One region of the Paenibacillus sp. P36 genome, then DNA from elsewhere that is predicted to be linked to it. Evidence: riboswitches for the same ligand, from Rfam matches in the RefSeq annotation. Region 1 holds a riboswitch; each other region holds the start of a gene.
The links. Region 1 has a riboswitch for cyclic di-GMP ahead of ACKTT9_RS34000 (methyl-accepting chemotaxis protein). Riboswitches for the same ligand answer to the same signal wherever they lie in the genome.
Positions count from the first base shown of each region.

Region 2: linked by a shared signal. The riboswitch ahead of ACKTT9_RS10080 (hypothetical protein) and the one ahead of ACKTT9_RS34000 (methyl-accepting chemotaxis protein) in region 1 are both predicted to bind cyclic di-GMP.
Region 3: linked by a shared signal. The riboswitch ahead of ACKTT9_RS11070 (GGDEF domain-containing protein) and the one ahead of ACKTT9_RS34000 (methyl-accepting chemotaxis protein) in region 1 are both predicted to bind cyclic di-GMP.

Region 1 is NZ_AP038372.1:7,735,358-7,741,894, reverse strand. It holds gene ACKTT9_RS34010 (four-carbon acid sugar kinase family protein) at 1-1,228, shown strand, start outside; gene ade (adenine deaminase) at 1,361-3,154, shown strand; cyclic di-GMP riboswitch class I at 3,574-3,665, shown strand; gene ACKTT9_RS34000 (methyl-accepting chemotaxis protein) at 3,743-5,272, shown strand; gene ACKTT9_RS33995 (EAL domain-containing protein) at 5,306-6,537, shown strand, end outside.
Region 2 is NZ_AP038372.1:2,201,088-2,207,624, reverse strand. It holds gene ACKTT9_RS10095 (stalk domain-containing protein) at 124-1,632, shown strand; gene ACKTT9_RS10090 (VOC family protein) at 1,821-2,219, opposite strand; gene ACKTT9_RS10085 (exopolyphosphatase) at 2,290-3,204, opposite strand; gene ACKTT9_RS10080 (hypothetical protein) at 3,335-3,634, opposite strand; cyclic di-GMP riboswitch class I at 3,739-3,831, opposite strand; gene ACKTT9_RS10075 (MDR family MFS transporter) at 3,932-5,158, opposite strand; gene ACKTT9_RS10070 (carboxymuconolactone decarboxylase family protein) at 5,345-6,034, opposite strand; gene ACKTT9_RS10065 (MarR family winged helix-turn-helix transcriptional regulator) at 6,268-6,537, opposite strand, start outside.
Region 3 is NZ_AP038372.1:2,416,136-2,422,672, reverse strand. It holds gene ACKTT9_RS11075 (polysaccharide lyase family 8 super-sandwich domain-containing protein) at 1-1,723, opposite strand, end outside; gene ACKTT9_RS11070 (GGDEF domain-containing protein) at 1,976-2,944, opposite strand; cyclic di-GMP riboswitch class I at 3,039-3,129, opposite strand; gene ACKTT9_RS11065 (response regulator transcription factor) at 3,154-3,492, opposite strand; gene ACKTT9_RS11060 (methyl-accepting chemotaxis protein) at 3,553-5,085, opposite strand; gene ACKTT9_RS11055 (hypothetical protein) at 5,137-5,310, opposite strand; gene ACKTT9_RS11050 (LysR family transcriptional regulator) at 5,464-5,562, shown strand; gene ACKTT9_RS11045 (LysR family transcriptional regulator) at 5,546-6,346, shown strand.

The DNA.
Region 1 (6,537 bases):
TGTGGGACGCTCCTTAACGCCCGAGGAGATGGAGCGGGAGCTGCGTCCGCTTTTTATGACGCTAAAAGCTGCCGGAGCCGCCGTTGTGCACTATAAAATATGCTCGACCTTCGATTCCTCGCCCGGCACGGGCAGCATCGGCAAAGCGGCGGAAATCGGGCGCGATGTATTTGGCGGCCGGTACATTCCGCTGCTTGTCGGCGTTCCGTATCTGGGCCGGTATACGCTGTTCGGCAACCATTTTGCAGCTGGCGGCGCAGGAGGAACGGTGCATCGCTTGGATCGCCATCCAACGATGTCCAAGCATCCGGTTACGCCTATGGCGGAGTCTGATCTTCGCAAGCATTTGGCGCAGCAGACAGCGCTGAAAACAGCTTTGCTGGATATTAAGGCGCTAGACGGCTCGTATGCGGATGTGCGGGAGCGCTTGGAGACGGTTATCCGTCAAGAGCAGCCGGATCTGCTGCTATTTGACGTATTGGATGAGCAGCGCTTGGAAGCGGCTGGGAGAATGATTTGGGAAGAGGCAGCGGAGCATGACGGACTGTTCGTCATCGGTTCTTCCGGTGTCGAATACGCGCTCGGAGCCGTATGGCGAAAAAATGCGGGGACTTCGGATGCCGCAGCGGAAAGCCGCAGGTTACGAGTGGAGGCATCACAGGCTGGGCCACTGTTGGTGGTTTCAGGCAGCTGTTCGCCTATAACCGAGGCTCAGATCGGGCATGCGCTGCAAGCCGGTTTCGCAGGCATTCGCGTTCCGATGGAGGACTTGCTTAGCCCTGAAACGCGGGAAGCGGCAAAGATTGCCTTGCAGCAAGAAGCGCAGCAATGGCTGGCTGGCGGCAGAAGCGTCATTGTTTACTCGGCCACGGGGCCCAACGATGAAAGCATTGGGCGCCTGCGAGAGGTGCTGTCCGCCCGGGGGATTAGATCGGAAGACAGCAGCCGTCTGCTTGGCCATGCGCTAGGTGAGTTGACTAGAGAGCTCGTTCGTCAGCTCGGTATTTCGCGTGTTTTGATAGCGGGAGGAGATACCTCAGGGTATGTGACTAGAGAGCTTGGCGTCTATGCGCTAGAGTGCATTTCCATTCTTGACCCTGGCGGACCGCTATGCCGGGCTTATGCCAATGAGCCTTCGTTTGATGGTCTGGAGCTCGTGCTCAAGGGCGGTCAAGTTGGCGGCGTGGATTTTTTTGAGCGGGTCGCCGGGTACAGGTATAAGGGCTGATATACATGATTTGCGATAGGAAGACTATTTTCTGCAGCGTTGCAGGGATAGTCTTTTTCTGCTTCCCCGGCTTTGGGTTGTCATCTAAATGGGCTATAATAGGAGTTGAAATTCATAATAGGGAGAAATAACATGACTCAATATAAAAGAAATAAACTGGTTGAAGTGAGCGGCAAGTTGGCTAAAGTCGCCATGGGCAGCGCTTATGCGGATGTGGTCATTAAAAACGGTACGCTGGTCAATGTGTATTCAGGCGAATTAATTGCGCATATGGATGTCGCTGTGGCTGAGGGACGAGTGGCATTTGTCGGGAACGCCGACCACACGATTGGCGAGCAAACAGTTGTTATTGACGCTGCCGGGAAATACATAGCTCCAGGATTCCTAGACGGTCATATGCATGTTGAAAGCACGATGCTTTCTGTTACGGAGTTTGCCAAAGCGGCTCTACCCAAAGGAACAACGGTAATCTTCATGGACCCTCATGAGATTGCCAATGTGTTCGGTTCCGAAGGAGTAAAGCTGATGCATGAAGAGGGGCAGCAGCTGCCGCTCAAAGTGTTCACGACGTTTCCATCTTGCGTGCCTGCGACAACAGACTTGGAAGATGCGGGTGCCAGCTTGGAAGTGAAGGATATTGAAGAAGGATTGCAGTGGGAAAATGTAGTCGGACTTGGTGAAGTGATGAACTTCCCTGGTGTCGTCTACGGGGATCCGAAAATGTGCGGAGAAATTGAAGCGACGATTAACAGCGGCAAAGCCGTCACAGGGCATTTTCCAAGCGAAGATGACCGTATGCTGCAAGCTTATATCGCGTCCGGCGTGACCTCCGATCACGAAACCGTAACACGCGAGCAAGGGCTGCACAAAGTCCGCATGGGCATGCATTTGATGATTCGCGAAGGCTCCGCTTGGCATGATGTCAAAGAGGTCATCAAGGTGGTTACCGAAGATAAAGTGAACACCTCTAACATTTCCCTCGTCACGGATGACGTCAGTCCGCAAACGCTAGTGGAAAAAGGACATCTCAACCATGTGGTGCGCCGTGCGATTGAAGAGGGCGTCGATCCTGTTACCGCGATTCAAATGGTGACCATTAATGTGGCGCGCTATTTTAACCTGGAGAAGGATCTAGGCAGCATTACGCCAGGAAAATGCGCAGACATTTTATTGCTCGATGATTTGCAAAAGGTTGAGCCTGTCACTGTCATGACGGACGGGAACATTATCTTTGACCAGGGCCAAATTGTTGCAGATTTCCCTACGTATGTGTATCCGTCGCATATTCGCAGCTCCATGAATGTGAAGCGGGAGCTGACGGCGCAGGACTTTCAGCTTGCTAGCCGCGGTAACGATGAGCGAACAAGCGTCAATGTCATTCAGGTGATTGAAAATAGTGCAAGAACAGCGAAAATGACAGCCACGTTAAGCGTCGAGGATGGCATTATTCAACCGGATATCCAGCAGGACGTTGTCCGTCTGGCTTGTATTGAGCGGCACCGCGGCACAGGCGAAATTTCGCTTGGTTTCACGAGCGGATTTCAATTGAAATCCGGCGCTGTAGCGTCTACTGTGGCGCATGACAGCCATAATTTGATTGTTATGGGCATTGATGAGCAGGATATGGCTCTCGCTGCAAATGAGCTTGTGAAATTGGGAGGCGGCACCATCGTCGTAGAGAACGGCCGCGTGCTGGCTCAAGTGCCGTTAACGATAGCAGGCCTTATGTCCGATAAATCTCTGCTTGAAGTCGTTGACGAAGTTGCCCAGCTTGAAGGAGCATGGAAACAAATTGGCTGTCCGTTAAACGCACCGTTTATGACTTTTTCATTGATAGCTCTGCCGGTTATCCCTGAAATTCGGATTTCAAACCGTGGAATAGTCGACGTAACTCAGTTTAAGCTCATTGACGTGGAACTGGTTTAGGTTATTGAAAGGTACCCCTTAGGGTGCCTTTTCTTATTTGGGGGAGGGAACTACAGGCCGCTATTCCCCAGAAAAGGGGCGATTCCCACTTGCAGGGGGAACTACGGTCCGCTATTTTACCGATTTCACCCCGGAAAACCTGCTATGATGGCAGAATAAGACCCTGTAGTTCCGCTCGGAGGGGAATCAGGTCGTTTTCCTTGCAATAGTGGCCTCGAGTTCCTCTAACGAATTTTCCTGTCGATAAGTATGAAGTTTTGTCAAAAGTACATCTTTCGGTCTGTTGACATTTTATAAACCTTATCATATTTTAATCTGTTTCGACACGATACAACATTTATTGCTATGTACATATTAAAATTTATCGCTCTATAATAAGTATCAGATTTAAGACAAACAGCATGTACGAATGACTGACTAATTGATAAAGGCAAATCATTGGAAACAATGAGACGCAAAGCCATGGCCTAACACATACATTTTTGTATGATATGGTTGACAGGTTACCGGGTAGGAAGGATCAAGATCATCCTTTATTCGGGGTGGTCTTTTTTGTTCGTCAAAACATCATCCAAGGAGGCAATTTGCTTGAAAGAGAAAAACCGTGTTATGCAACTAATTGTCATCGGGACACTCGTCCTAAGTTTGTTGGTCCATGCACTAAACCACATTGCTCATCACTCGCTCATGGAACACGTAGTCATGCATTCAGCGTTCTCACACGGTTTTTTAAATCAAATGTTTTTCTGGACACCGATTGGGCTTGTTATCATCGGAGCCGTGCTGTCCCGCCTCCAAGCTGAACATCCTTGGATCCCGTTTGTTCATATGTTGTCGTTAACGTTGTGCTCGATGTCGATTATTGCCGGGGGCAATGGCATGGTGGAGTATCATTTTTCCATCTTCATGGTGTTAGCTATCTTGATGTACTATAACAATATTACCTTGCTGCTCAGCAGTACGGTTCTTTTTGCCGCCCAGCATCTGCTCGGGTTCTTCTTTTTTCCTGAACTGGTCTACGGTTCCGAAGTGTATGCGTTTACAATGGTGGCGATACATTTGATTTTCGTCATCCTGTTCATCGGCGCAGTGCTGTATCAAATCATCTCCAACCGGCATGCAACGCAGCGCTTCGAGAAGGAACAAAATCAAAAGCTGCAGCAAACCGTAAGGTCAATTATTGAGAGTCTCGCCCATACTTCTCAAGAGGTACAACTGAACTCCAGCGGTCTGAGCGCTCAGTCCAATGAACTCAATCGCTTGACGATGGAAGTTGTTCAAACGATGCATCAGGTGGAGCAGGCTGCCAACGATCAAGAAAACAGCGTAGAAGTTAGCCGGAAGGCAATAGGCGAAATGCTCACGGATATTTGCCATATTGCTGAGAATTCCGCCAGTGCGTCAGAGCTATCCAGTCAAGCGGCCCATGAAGCTGAAAAGGGAAATCAATCCATTCAGCTGGCTGTTCAGCAGATGCAATCCATGAATCACGCCATTCATACAACCGCCGAGAAAGTGAAATTACTTGGAGAACGATCGCAAGAGATTAATCAAATCGTCAATTTGATAACCGATGTTGCTTCACGTACGAATTTGCTAGCTCTTAATGCTGCTATCGAAGCAGCGCGTGCAGGTGAGCATGGGAAAGGGTTTACGGTTGTGTCAACAGAAGTCCGCAAATTAGCCGAGCAAACGAGCGAGTCCGCTAAACAAATTGCAGAGCTGATTGAAGATATACAAATGAACAATCAATCCTCCATGCATGCGATGGATCAAGTCATTGGTACCTTTGCTCAAGGAAATGAGGCCGTTGTTTCTGCGGGACAAGCTTTTGGACGCATCCTGGGATCCATCCATTCTGTAGCTACGCAAATGCGCACGATCAGCGGTACATCGCAACAGATGTCGGCAAGTACACAGCAATTCAGTGCTACTATGGAGGAAATTTCATTATTATCCAGCCAACTAACCGACAATGTGAAATCAGTCAGCAAACGAACGGATCAACAGGACTTACTGATTAATAAAGCGTCAGATTTAGCCGACAAACTGGAAGAACATAGCCATACACTCAATGACATCATGAGGAAGACTAAGCTTACCTTTTCTCTCCAGTAACTTCCAACAGTAATGAAGAAATGAGGATCACATATGCATCACCCGATAACAGAAAGTTATAATTTCGTCCTAGTTCTCTTGTCATTCACCATCGCCTTGCTTGCCTCTTTTACAGCCCTTAATTTGGCGCGTAAAGTATCGTCCTCGGAGGGGTGGTATCAGAAAAGCTGGATGATTTGCAGTGCCATTGTCATGGGGGTAGGCATCTGGTCCATGCATTTTATCGCCATGCTGGCTTGTGTATTGCCGGCAGGAGTGACTTATGACCTCTCCATCGTCAGCATTTCCATTATCGTAGCGGTCAGTGGCGCGCTCGTCGGGCTTTTTGTCGCGTTCCAGAAGAACTTCACTAAGACGAAGCTCATCATTGGCGGAACGACGATGGGATTTGCCATTAGCGGCATGCATTATATCGGGATGTCTGCCCTGCAGCATATAACGATTCGTTATCTCCCCGTAACGTTTATTTTATCCATTATTATTGCTATTCTGGCCTCAATAACGGCTCTCTACCTATTTTTAAAACGGAGCCAAAAAATTGCCATCAGCGCTTTGATCATGGGGATAGCGATCACGGGCATGCACTATACGGGTATGGCCGCTGCCGTGATGACCATGCAGGATACTTCGCATCATACAAGTGAAAATGGTGTGAGTATGGACTTTTTCGTGGTCGCCATGTATGTTGCGTTCGGAGCCATTCTGATTTTCGCGTTTAGCTTTATTAGCTCCCTATCGTCCGACAGACGGTTAGCTGAACAAATTGCGCTGAAAGCTTCCATATTAGAGTCAGCGATTGACGGCATTCTGATGTTCAAAGCGCAGGGTCGAATCATTGAATTCAATCCAGCTGCTGAAGAGATTTTTGGTTATACACGCAAAGAGGCGCTTCACTTAACCATTTTCGACCTTTTGTTTCTATTCGATCAAGACGGACAGGATGCTTCAGACTTGTATAAACAGTTAACGCAAAAGGTTGACTCCATCATTGGTAAACGCTTTGAAATTATGGCCTACCGGTCCAATCACGCGAAGTTTCCGGCTGAAATCGTGATCACGAATCTCTTTTATGCAGGCAAACTCGTTTATACGGCTTATCTGCGCGATTTGACGGAAATCCGAAAGTCGGAGGAGCTCATTCAGAAGTTAGCTTACTTCGATCATCTGACGGGTCTGCCTAATCGCAACCAGTTCAATCAGCTTATTGAAGATACCCTAAATCACGCCGGTAAAAATCAGGAGACTGTGGCAGTATTGTTTTTGGA
Region 2 (6,537 bases), 3.2 Mb from region 1:
CTCCAAAGCTATTAAGTTAACAGATAATTTTTGGTAAAAGGAAAATGTAACAATATGTGGAATATACATTATTCAGAAAGTGGAATCTACGCTTTTAAATCATAGAAAACGAGGAAGATAATCGTGTTTCATCAAAAAATCACAAAACTTCTAACACTAAGCATCAGCTGTATTTTTCTATCTATTCAACCTGCTTTTGCACAAGACTCATCAGCTACTAAGTATCAGCATGAGCTAAAACTTAAACTGAATGAGCAAATTGTTACCGTTAATGGTCAAACTCAAACACTTCCAGTCCCGCCTACTTTAATGAACAGCGTGACCATGGTGCCGCTTCGTTTTATTGCTGAGACTCTGGGAGTTACGGTCCAATGGGATGACGTTACACGGATAATTATACTTTCTACAGCCAAAACCAAGATTTCTCTGGCAATCGACAGTAAAGATGCCGTGATTAACGGTGCTTCTACTTCATTGGAGCAGCCAGCTACAATACTTAATGATACGACTATGGTCCCTCTCCGCTTTATTGCTGAAAATATGGATCAGACTGTTTCGTTCGATGGTACAACGCAAATGATTACAATCACTAATAAGCTCATTCAACCTACACCTGTAAATGAAAAACGAGACAAGCCAACTGTAGATAATTTATCGATTGAACGACCAATTACAGAAAGAAGCAATGTAAAAATAGAAGATATTATTTCAGACTCAAAAAGCAATCTATATATGATAGATTTTGACGTCAAAAGTCAATCCTACCCTTATGGAATTTTATCCTATAATCAAAACAATGGGGATGGAAAAAACATACAGCATACAACCTTTATAGATAGTAAATTTGACGTGCAGTATAAGGATTCAAAAGGTGCTGTGCAACGTGTATCCTATCAAAATATCACACCAAAAAAACTGTATTACGATAGTTTAACTGACAAATTGTATTTGATGGCACATGCTGCGAGACCCTTTGTCGAAGAAGCCGTAATTATTTATGAGATACTACCAGAAGTTAAAATGGTAACTTATAATTTAGAAAGTTCCATGAATGAAGAAAACAATTTTATCTCGTTTTTAGATCAAGATCATTTTTACTACAGCAATGCATTTTCGGGGAAAATATTCGACTTTCAGGCACCTAATGAGAGTAAAGTAATTGGATTCCTACCTGAAAAGAAGGCAAGTTATGTTTCTTTAAACACTGACGGGAAAATGTATATCCTCGATAAAACGAATAAAAAAATAAGCAAGGTTAACTTGGACGGCACGATTACTGAGGTAGCGAGGGTTAATTTGGGTCAAATAACCGGAGCCTCTTCGAGGAATGGGTATTTCTACATTTCAGATACTACTAGGATTTATCAAGTTGATGTTGCTGGGAAAATGGATGAGTACACTAATGTTGCTCTTTTAACCTATAACAAGGGTTTATATGATCCGAAAACACAAACCTATGAGCAGCCTGCCGTAAATGATAAAATTGTTGATGGTAAATCCGTTACTGATCAGGTTGAAGGTCCTGGCGCTTTAAGTTTCAAGGGCAGTTTCCTTTTTACTATCGATCATCATGGAAACATCGTGATTTATGACAGCCTAAACGGAATTATTCGACGAATCAACGTTTACTAAGTTTAATACCAATGCCAACAAAAAAATCCCCCAACCGCTAATCCGACCCTGTTCAGTCGAGCGTTTGAGGGATTTATTTTTTCATCAAAAGCCAAATGATTATGGCCCAAAGCGGAATAGACAGCAGAATACTCCACATGCATCCTATAGCAAAGCCTAATTTTGCTTTTTGTTCATTGTTTGATGCATCATCGTTCGGCATGTTCCACCAACTCTAATGGGAGTCCATCTGGGTCTGCAAAAAACGTATACCGATCACCTGTAATGGGATCAATCCGTACCGGTTCAACCGCAATTCCCTTGCTCTCTAGTTCTTTGACGCTTTCGTCCATATTTCCAACGACAAAAGCCAAGTGCCGAAGTCCTCGCGCTTCCGGTCTATCCACTCTTAATGGAGGATTTGGGAACGAAAACAATTCAATCTGCTGCTCTGTTTCTCCTATGCGCAAATCCAGTTTGTAGGAATCACGTTCTGCCCGGTACAACTCGTTTACGATCGTCATTCCTAGCAAATCAACATAGAAATGCTTCGACTGTTCGTAATTCGAGCTAATAATGGCCACATGATGAATGCGATCGATTTTCACTAACACGCCTCCCCACTCCGTAAATAAACCGCAATCCGGGAATTCCCCATCCTGCGGCTCGTTTCTTATTTTATCCGTCTGCTCTCATCGTTTCAACAATTTTCTTCAAAATATTCTCTGCTTGCGCATATTCTACCTGACACGTACCTGCTGCGTGGTGACCGCCTCCGCCATTTTGTAGCATCAAAGTCCCGATGTTCGTTTGGGAGGTGCGATTCACAATGCTGTGTCCGCAGGCAAATACACAATTTTGTTTGTTACGTCCGTCCACGATCCAAATGGATACATTTTGCTCCGGATAAAGCGCGTAAACCATGAAACGGTTGCCAGGATAGATGGTTTCCACGTCCCGAAGATCCGTAATGATCACGTTTCCTTCTGTATACGTATGTTTTGCAAGCATTTCACGGTACAGAGCATCCAATTCATAATACCGTTCTACCCGCTCCTTAACGTCAGGAAGCTCCATAATTTGATCGACCGTCATCACCGCGCAGTGATCCACAAGCTCTTCCATTAGCTGATAATTGCTAATTCGATAGTCCCGGTAACGTCCTAAACCCGTACGGGCATCCATGATGAACGATAATAAATCCCAACCCGTTGGATTCAAAATATCTTCTTTACTGAATTGTGCCGCATCCGCTTTATCTACGCCTTGCATAATATCGTCAATATCACCAAAGGTTTCTTGCCCACCATAATAATCATAAACGACGCGTGCTGCGCTTGGTGCAATACGGGTTTCCCCTTTGAAAGCTACCTTCTCACCCATCCGCTCAAGTTCACTGGAATGATGGTCAAACCATAATCCGCAACCTGCAACATAAGGCACATTCGCCAAAATATCGTTCTCGGTAACCTCGACCAGACCATCCTGCATATCTTTGGGATGAACGAATTTCATTTCATCGACCATGTTTAGCTTTTTGAAAAGCATTGCGCATACTAAACCGTCAAAATCCGAACGCGTAATTAATCGCATAACGCAAATCCCCCTACGAAGTTAGTACTTAAGAACTATGTATGAATATGTGTATCATTATATCAGCACCTGTCGATTTGTGACAATCATTTTGTCATTAGAGCTTTTGGGATAAAAAAAAACAGTTCGCCTAGATGGGCTGAACCGTTCTTAATTTGGACGTCAAAATTTGGTAGAGTCTAGTCATAAATGCTTCAATTTGCGGCATCGGAGGCATTTTCACAGAAAGCTTAACTTCGCCTTTCCAGTAGAAAATTAAAATGCTGTTGCTTCTCCCCTGAAACATTTCAACATCCCAACACGTCTCATTAAGTGCGTACTCTTCTAAATTAATCATTAGTTTCGGTCCATCCGAGGATGGCACCAAACGGGCAACATGATTGCCGCAAAGTGATGTTACTTTTTGCTCTTCATGTAAATCAGACTGCATGCTGCTTGGTCCTCCTTTTATCCATAGATTATGAAAGTTATGACAGAGAAAAACCCCACCATAGTGTACCGATCGGAGGGGGATCTAAGTTGAATACCCAATCGTTCGGCAGCTGGCTGGCAACGAGTTCGTTTATGAACAAGGTAGCCCCTTTAGCTTTGCGTCACTGACTTTCGTCAGTTTTGCCATTGTCGAGATGTGTTGTGAATTCTTATACAAGAAATAACTACACTCTCAAGAATAAGGGATGTTGTTTTGAAATCGTATAGTTCGCAAGAACTAATTTTGCAATATCTATCAAAAAACTTCTTTTTTCGACCTATTTTTGGGCAGTGCTTGTAGATTATTGGCGCCCTTCCAATAAAAGAGAGATCCCGCAAGGGTCACAAAAGCGATAACCAGATAAAGTGCAGTGCCCCCGTACGCTACGAGCAGAAAGCCACCAACCCAAGGTCCCATAAAATGACCTATGTTGGTTAACGTTTGTGCTCCAAAATAAGTACCGCGCATATGCTCCGGTGCTAGTTTATCAATCAGCATATTGGCCGCGGGGTAATTTAATATTTCGCCTAGTGTAAAAATCGCCATGGAAATAATCATGGGTACTAACGAATGCGAGAATGCAAAACCGATATCGCCTAACGCAAACATCAAATTGCCAAAAATAATCGCTACAAGTGGCGAGTATTTATCAGAAATACGCGTAAGCGGTATTTGCATCGCAATAACCACAATGGCATTGACACTCATGAGGACAGCAAACATTTTCACACCTTCAGTGAAATTCTGCTCCAAATATTGCGATAGTGTCACCATGACTTGCGAGTAGCCGATAGCCCCTATAATTCCGCCAAGAATATAATAGCGAAACGTGACATCACGTTGAATGACCCGCAATGCGGAGACAAACGTAACAGGTTGTTTTTTCTCCCCTTCTATTTGCTTAATACCAAAAACTATAAGGAGAACGTAGAGGGTAACCGCATAGATAAAATATACGATTCCAGTGAGTAGAAACGGCAATGCTCCATCCATCGTTGCAAAAAAAGCACCCAATAAAGGTCCTACAGCAACACCAACATTGATGGCCATGTATCTCATTGAAAACACACTGAGTCGCTTAGCCGGCTCGGTCAAATCAGCCATCAAGGCTTGCGAGACAGGTTCGTAGAAGGAGCGACACAAGCCGTTCAGCATGTTCAGCATCATGAACAAAACCGGTAATTTCACGATACTAAAACCTACAAACACAACCGCCCATCCAAAAAGTGCAGCAAGCATGATGATGCGTCGGCCAAATCGGTCCGATAAATTGCCGCCGATAAAACCTCCGACTGTTCCTGCCAAGGCTCCCATTCCAATTACGACCCCAATCATTACCGCGCTCATCGACGTATGTTTAGCCAAGTAAATCGCCAGAAAAGGCAGACTCATGGAAGACGCCGCTCTGGCCATGACCGTTCCCAAAATTAACGTATGTACAATCGGATGATACGAACCAAGAAAACCACGTAATCGATTCATCTGTCAGAACTCCTCTCGCTGCTAATTTACCAAAGGTTAAGAAATGAGATCAAGAACCCATTATACACGAAAAACGGTAGTTCGTGTCCTTAATTATATTTTTTTGTCGAATAAAAAAGAACTCCCCGAAGTCGAGCGGGAAGCCAGTTTTAATCATGTTTTGTGGCTTAGAATTTGATGTTAACTCTAATTCTGGGCTACTGCGTCCGAATGATAATCAAAGGCGTTGAGTGCGTTAATGCCATGAGTCAGGACGTAGCCTGCATTCGCAACACCGCCGACCAGCAGCCCTTCCATTAGTTCCTCCGCTGTCCCGCCTAACTCCTTGAATTTCCGCGTATGGTTGTCAATGCTATAAGCACAGCCATTCACATGTGCGATGACAACAGCAATTAACTGTTTCGTTTTGGCATCGATAGCGCCATCCGCCATGGCAGTGGACTGGAATTGTTCGAAAGCCGCAAACGTCTCCGGACGAGTTTCCTTAACCTGCGGCAGCTTGCTTGCGTTGCTCGTTGCATAAAGCTCGTTAGAAACGAGATCATGCATGGTATTCCATGCGTTCACGCTATGAAATAACACAGTTTCGGCGTTCACTGCCCCTGCCACAAGAATAGCTTCCACTACCTCTTCTACAGAGCCTTCCAACTTTTTGAATTTGCCCGTGTGAACATCAATACAGTAAGGACATCCCGTAACATGCGTGACAGCAACAGCGATCAATTCTTTCGTTCTCGACGTAATGGCCTTCTCGCCAAAAGCCTCACCCATAAACTGAAAAAATGCTTTGGAACCTTGTGGCACAATTTCTTGCAGTTCCGCTACTCTTCTCAAATTGCTGCGTTCATACAATGAATTAGAATTTTTATTATTCATTTCCAATTTCCTCCATTTCCTTGATTTGAATATTATGATATCTAACTTATTTTTAGCTGTCAACAATTAAATATTTCGACTTTATTATGTTAAATTTTCATTTTTATCTATAAAAAAAGCCCGAAATCCGTTATAATGATCCCAAACATGAAATCAACGACTCTGAATATTATTTAGATATCTAACTATATATCCAAAAAAAGACTGCAATACAACCTATTTTACCAGTCCACTCACCCTTGAAAATTACTGTCAACACGCTTCATCCAATGCAGCATCAAGGCGATTTCCTGATCGGAAAATCCTTGGCGAATCATCTTTTCTCCCTCTTCGACAATAGCTAAACAAGCCTCTTTAATGGAGGAGCCCTTATCCGTCAAATAAATACGATTGATACGGGTATCCAACTTGTCTGGTACACGATTGATCATCCCTCTATCTTCTAACCCACGAAGAAGGAAGGTCATGGAAGCCGGTTGAATGCCTAAAATATGCACCATATC
Region 3 (6,537 bases), 3.4 Mb from region 1:
AATTGTGGTAGAGCGTACCTCCCTTCGTCGAGTAAGCGTACGCCATTTCACGAATACGCGAGATATTGTTATGAATCGCGTCAGAATTGCCGCTGCTAACAACGCTGTCCGTCCACAGCACTTGGCGGTCTGCCGACTTCTGAAGCGTCGACCAACGGGTTTGTCCGTTCGTCGTTAAGGTGGCCACCTTTGCCTGTACATCCGCATCAGATGTATCTAAGTTGTCACCGCCGTCAAGTCCTGCTTTGCGCTTTAAGCGTAAACGCTCGAACTCGCCGGACACTGCTGCTTGATCAATAACTTTAATCATAGTACTCGCTGTTTTTCCTCCATCCACACTCGTCGTCGTGAGTGATGTTTCCCCAAGCTTCAGACCGGTCACGACACCGGCCGCATCCACAGACGCAATCGAGGCATCGCCAATTGCCCAGGTCACGGCTTGATTCCCTGCTTGCGCCGGCTGAAAAGTCGGCACCAGCGTAATCGTGTCCCCTTTGATCACCGTCGCCGTACTCGGCAAGGTGATCGATTGAACACTCGGCGGTTGCACCTTCACCGTCGTTGAAGCTGAATGGCTGCCATCTGCACTAAGCGCCGTAATCACGGTCTGACCGGCCGTTACGGCGGTAACAAGCCCTTGCGCATCGACCGTTGCGACAGAGGGATTCCCGCTTGTCCATGTGACGTTTTGATTCGTGGCGTTTGCCGGTGTAAAAATAGGCGTTAACTTCACCGTGCCTCCAACCGCTACGTTCTGCTCCGCAGGCAGTGCCAGGCTATCCACTGGCACATTGGTGGCGACCGTAATCGTGGATGACGCTGTTTTCGCGCCATCTAACGTCGTAGCCGTTACATGCGCGGTGCCGACGGCAATACCAGTAGCCACACCGTACGTGTCGACCGTCACGGTTGCCGGCGCGTCCGAGCTCCAAACGACGCGTTGATCAGCGGCATCCGAGGGCACGACTTGCGCAGCAAGTGAAAGCTGCTTGCCAACGCCAATCGTCGAAGCAGTTGGCAATATGGAAACGCTTTCAACTGGCGCGTAACCATAGACGCGCACATCATCTAAAAAGGAGGTGCCAAGCTGTGCCGTTCCTGTTTGTGTAAATTTAATGGTGTTAATCGTATCCCAAGCCGCTCCTAAAGTGATACCGGTTACGACCTGCACATCATTGAGGAACACGTCCGCTTTTTGCCCAGTTTGATCGATGATCGCTTTCACCCGATTCCACGTATTTGGCGTGTACGTTCCCAAAGCCTTACTCAAAATGGACATCTGACCTGTTTCCGTTAACGTCAAAAAGTTTTTCCACACGCCACTGGTGCTCTTCACATCGAGCAACCGAATATGAGCAGTATCCTCAGCTCGAACCGATGCTTCCAGAACCACTTTGCCGGCAATATTAAGTCCAAATTTCCCCGTGTACAGTTGAGTGCCCGAAGTGCCAGACACCAGTTTCAAGCTAAGATCACTTCTGCCGTAGACGGCTTCCCCAACCGTGTAGTCCGTACCTGCTTTCGCATTATACAACCCCCAGTTGCCACCTACTTCTGCTGCTGGCCCCGTCGTCGATGGCGTTGTAGGGTAACTATTAAAACTCGCCGCCACATAGGTGGTCACTGCAGCCTGTGCCGCACTCGGTCCCGCCATGCCGTAGGGCAGCAGCAGATTGCCTGCCATCGCAGCGATGAGGACGCATACTTGCATCCTTTTACTCATGGACATCTCCCCTTCATGATTTGATGCTTACACGTTCATTATAAGAGGAGGTTCCGCCTTGCAATATTTCCATTTCATCCAACCGGCTTAACAAATTATTTCTACCATGTACAAAATGTCCATTTGGATTTACAAATACTTACCGCGCATAGAAAACTGCCTGATGAAAAAGCCAGTCTTCCCTATCATCTTCTCCGCACTTTATCAATGCTTAAACATTCGAGCTCCCGGTGGCTTCGATTACGTTCGATTTTATATACTCCCCGTATCCAGCCCGTCTTTATATTCTACAATTTTGTTCTTACCGGTCCGTTTAGCAGAGTACATGCTTAGATCAGCTTGCTCGAGCAGCTTCTCTGGGGTTAAACCATATCGATATATGCTGAATCCTATGCTTAAGGTGACATTACTCTCTCTTTCTACTCTAGAACGGAAGTTCTCTGCCCACTCTTCAATACGCGAGATAGTATCTTTATCATCAATAACAGCAATCAGTTCTTCACCTCCATAGCGTCCTGGAAAACCAATATCATCCGTCTCTTCTTGCAAAATTTCAGCGACGGTCTTTAAAGCAGCATCCCCAGCATGATGGCCAAGGGTATCATTGAGCTCCTTGAAATTATCAATATCTGTGAATACGATTGCACATTCCCCTTTTTCTACACATTGCTTAATTCTAGTGCTGATAGCTTTACGATTGTACAGTCCAGTTAGCCCATCTAATAATGAGGAGTTCACAACACTCTGAAACATAGTTATGAAACGTTCAATTAATATTAAGAGCAGGATAAAATAGTAAATAACCGGTAGAATATCGAATATAATCAGGATCCATTTTTCTGTTTGCCATAGGTCTGTTTCAGCGTTTCCCACAACAATACATAAATAGATTATTAATGATACCCGATGTTTAATTGTTTCACCTATATAAGGGCTAATAAGTAACCAGGAGATACAAACAGCGGCAAATTCAATTATGGAGAGTGATAACTCAGCTTTAAGAGAACTTGTTAGGAAGAGTAAAAGTGGGATGAAAATCGCAGCAGCGAGGTAGTAAATTATGCTTCGTTTTATCTTTTTAAAGTATGACGCGTATATTCCAATATTTAAATTCATGAACATGATGGCACTAGCAATGTGCAGTAGCGATCTGGATCCTAACGAGGTAATTTTAAGCACTTCATATCCCATTGATAATATCAGGCCGAATGTTAGGATCAAATATACTTGTTTTCTCCTTAGTAGATATAGTCTTAAAACCATAACGAGCATTACTATTAGCAAGACACTACAAATTGTATTTGTGTAGAGTTGAAACGTTATTTGCACTCATATACATCTCCTTATTCATGCTTAGACCCATGGCTTTGTGTCTCCACCTTTCGATGGATTTGCCTTTGTTCATTATTGCTTGTTAGTTGAACCTGAGATCATCGTTGTAAATAAAATGGCTCAGATTTATTCTCTTCGTTTTTAAAAATATTGACGAGAAGCAGGACTAAAGAGTCTCTATAAACAAGTGCTTGAAGCTCACGAATGGAATGTGTTCTGGTTTTAAACTTAATATTAGCAATATGATTTTTCAGAGTTTTTTCGGCAATATGGAGTTGTTCACTTAGCTCTCTATTGTTGCCTCCACAAACTGTCAGCAGGCGTAATACCTCATTCTCCCTCCGAGTGAGACAAAAACGCTCCTTAAACGTATTGAAGTACGCATTAAACACGGGGGACTCCACAATCAATCGGTTTAATATCATCGCTAGATTCATTCTCCTTATACTAGTAAGCGTTGGAAGAGAGACTTCTGGTCTTGTAGATCCTTTTTAAACTTAAGAAGAAAATTGTTCTTGTAACGTTTTGGAAAGATCCTTCAAACGGAGTAACTCTCTATTAATGTGGTGAGATGCATTCGATTGAGTTTCTGTAGTGCTGTAAAGCTCTTGTACGGAAGCCACGCTTTCTTCGGTAACCGCTGATATGTTAGTCATTTCATTAGAAATCACTTGTGACCGTAGTTCAATATGTTTCACAGATTCATTAAGGGCTTCAACAATATCAATCATCTCGGTAATAGCCTCGTTCATTTGCTTCAAACTGGATATCGACGCTTCTGCAAGTTCAACCGTGTAAGTTGTGGCTTGTCTTCCAACTTCAATCTGGGTTAAAGATTCTTCACTTTCCTCTTGAATATTCGTTAGAATTCCCTTTATTTCATATGTGGCCCTATTACTCTGCTCAGCTAATTTCCGGATCTCACTGGCAACGACAGCAAACCCCCTGCCATGCTCCCCAGCTCGTGCCGCTTCTATAGAAGCATTTAAAGCTAAAATGCCCGTTCGGCTAGCTATTTCTTGAATCGTGGTAATAATATCCCCTACTTGGTGAGAAGACTCGTATAAATTTTGCATGGTGTCCGTCGTTTGTTGTATCGCATGGGATACAATTCTAACTTGCTCGAACAAAGGTTCAATATTGTTTTGATTGTTATGCATCGTTGTGGCTGTAGTCGCAGCCGTTGCCTGCAAGTCAGAAAAGGATTGGGAATTCTGCTCAATCATCTGATTAATACTGTGCAGATTAGTCTTCATATTGCTCAGTGATTCACTTTGAATTTCAAGACCTGTAGACACTTCTTTAAAAGTAACCAGCATATCATTATTTGCAACAATGTTATTTTCAGATTTCTCTGAAATGATCACAGACGTTTGCTCTAATACTTGCGAATGTTTTTGTACCGTTTCGAGTAGCGCTTCAGCTTCTTTTTGTTTAATTGCTTTTTCCAATTCTATTGCGTTCATTATTCTTTTCTTGGATAAAACCTGGAGACTTGTTGCACTGGACGTTAAAATCAGAAATATAGCGTGAATAAGAAGCATTAAAAAGGAGTATTCGCTATTCCCAAAGATCAATTTAGGCACTAAGAAAAATCCAAAAATATGCTGCACGGCGAAAATGCCTGTCATAAGAGCAATTAGCTTAATATCTTCGTAATAAGCTACTATAGCAACCACCATAAATATAGAAAAATGCATCTCTATCCCCCCTCCTCCACCAGAAATAATAGAGATACTAGAAAAGGTAAGAACTAATGTATTAAGCATTGGTATCATGGGTTGATCAGTTTGCTTTCGATAAAGAAAATAAGCTGCCCCCAAGAAAGCCGCGGGAATAATGAACAAAATGTTCAGCGCAAGTGAATAGTGTTGGCCGCTATCATGACCGGTTGCCATATTCTCCATCAACATCATGTGTCCCATGTTTTCCATGAAATTAAATTTTCTATACAATAAATGGATGATAAAGCTGAGTGCTATGGTGCCCAAAGATATCTGTAACATGAACCTGTTTTTCTGTCCTATCATTTCTAAAATCCTCCTATTTTAACGATATTATCCAACCTGATTTAGTTGTTTTCAATCTCGTTTTGCTCCTTGTGTTGGGCGCTGCTCCCGAATATAGGGTTCATCCATATACACATTCGACTTTTCCATATATAATATGGATAATTCTTCAAGCTGCTGAATAAGCTGTTTACATTCAAGAATAATGTCAAGCAAGGACTCAGTCGAGCCATTTTGATCAGACATAGTTATCTCCTGTTCTTCTAAGTTTTGTGGGAACGTTCCCTTAACGTTTTCTCCAGTATTATGAACATTATATTATTAAAATGAGTATGATCAATCTAGAGATTGTTAACACTGTGTATAGTTTTATTTAACCACGTGAGATAAGGTGCCTCCATGAATTCAGAACAGATCCGCTATATTCTACAAGTAGCCACAGAAAAATCAATACGAAAAGCAGCAGATAAATTACATATAACTGCCTCAGCCCATTAGCCAATCCATTCATTCATTAGAAAATGAACTAGGAATAACCATATTTCAACGAACTAGCAAAGGAACAATGCCAACGCCTGACGGAGAAATCGTAATATCCAAACTTTTAGAAATGAAAACGAAATATATAGAATTATACGAAGATATTAATCGCGCAAAAAATGGGGATTATTTAAAATTAAGAATATCGTATGCCAATACATTTGGTCATATCATTAAACAAGCGTTAGTTTCTTTCAAAAAGGAATTTAAAGATATCCAAATAGAGCTCCTAGAAAAATTGCCTCAGCAGATTTGCGAAGAAATTACAACCAATTGCATTGATCTTGCTTTTATTCCTGAAGAAAAAGAATTGATGAATCGGAATTTTGATATTGAAACGCTATATACAAGTCATTTTTGCATTTGCGTTGGAAAAAATTCTCGTTTTCGAAATAAAGAATTTTTAACATCGAAAGATTTAAGAAACGAATCTATAATTGTTCTCGACTCTACCTCTCACAAAGAAATGGTCAAAAGAGCAAATCTAGAGGGGAATTCGATTTATGTAACGGTGACCGTTACTGAACCAATTGGTGAGTTTATAATGAGTTCGAATGCCTTTACAATTATGGACAATTTTTCATTAAAGGGCCATGATCACATTACTAATGGAACTCTAGTTCAAATTCCATTTAAAGATCCAGATTATTTTTATAGAGATATATGGGCTGTTCATTGCAATACGAATCTATCCAGCTATACCAAGGAATTCTCAAAGCATCTACGAGCTCAATTTGATTAAAAAAGAAAACCGCGTCAAATAAATTGTTTCCCCCTATTAGGAAGAGATTAAAAAGGCGTTCACTCTCAATGAGTGCACGCCCTTTTTTTAAGTTTAGAACTGTATTGTCTACTTCAAATACTTAATTGTCACCTGATATTACTTGATGGATAACAAGTTATTATTGATCAATTCTTATCTTTAAATATAAA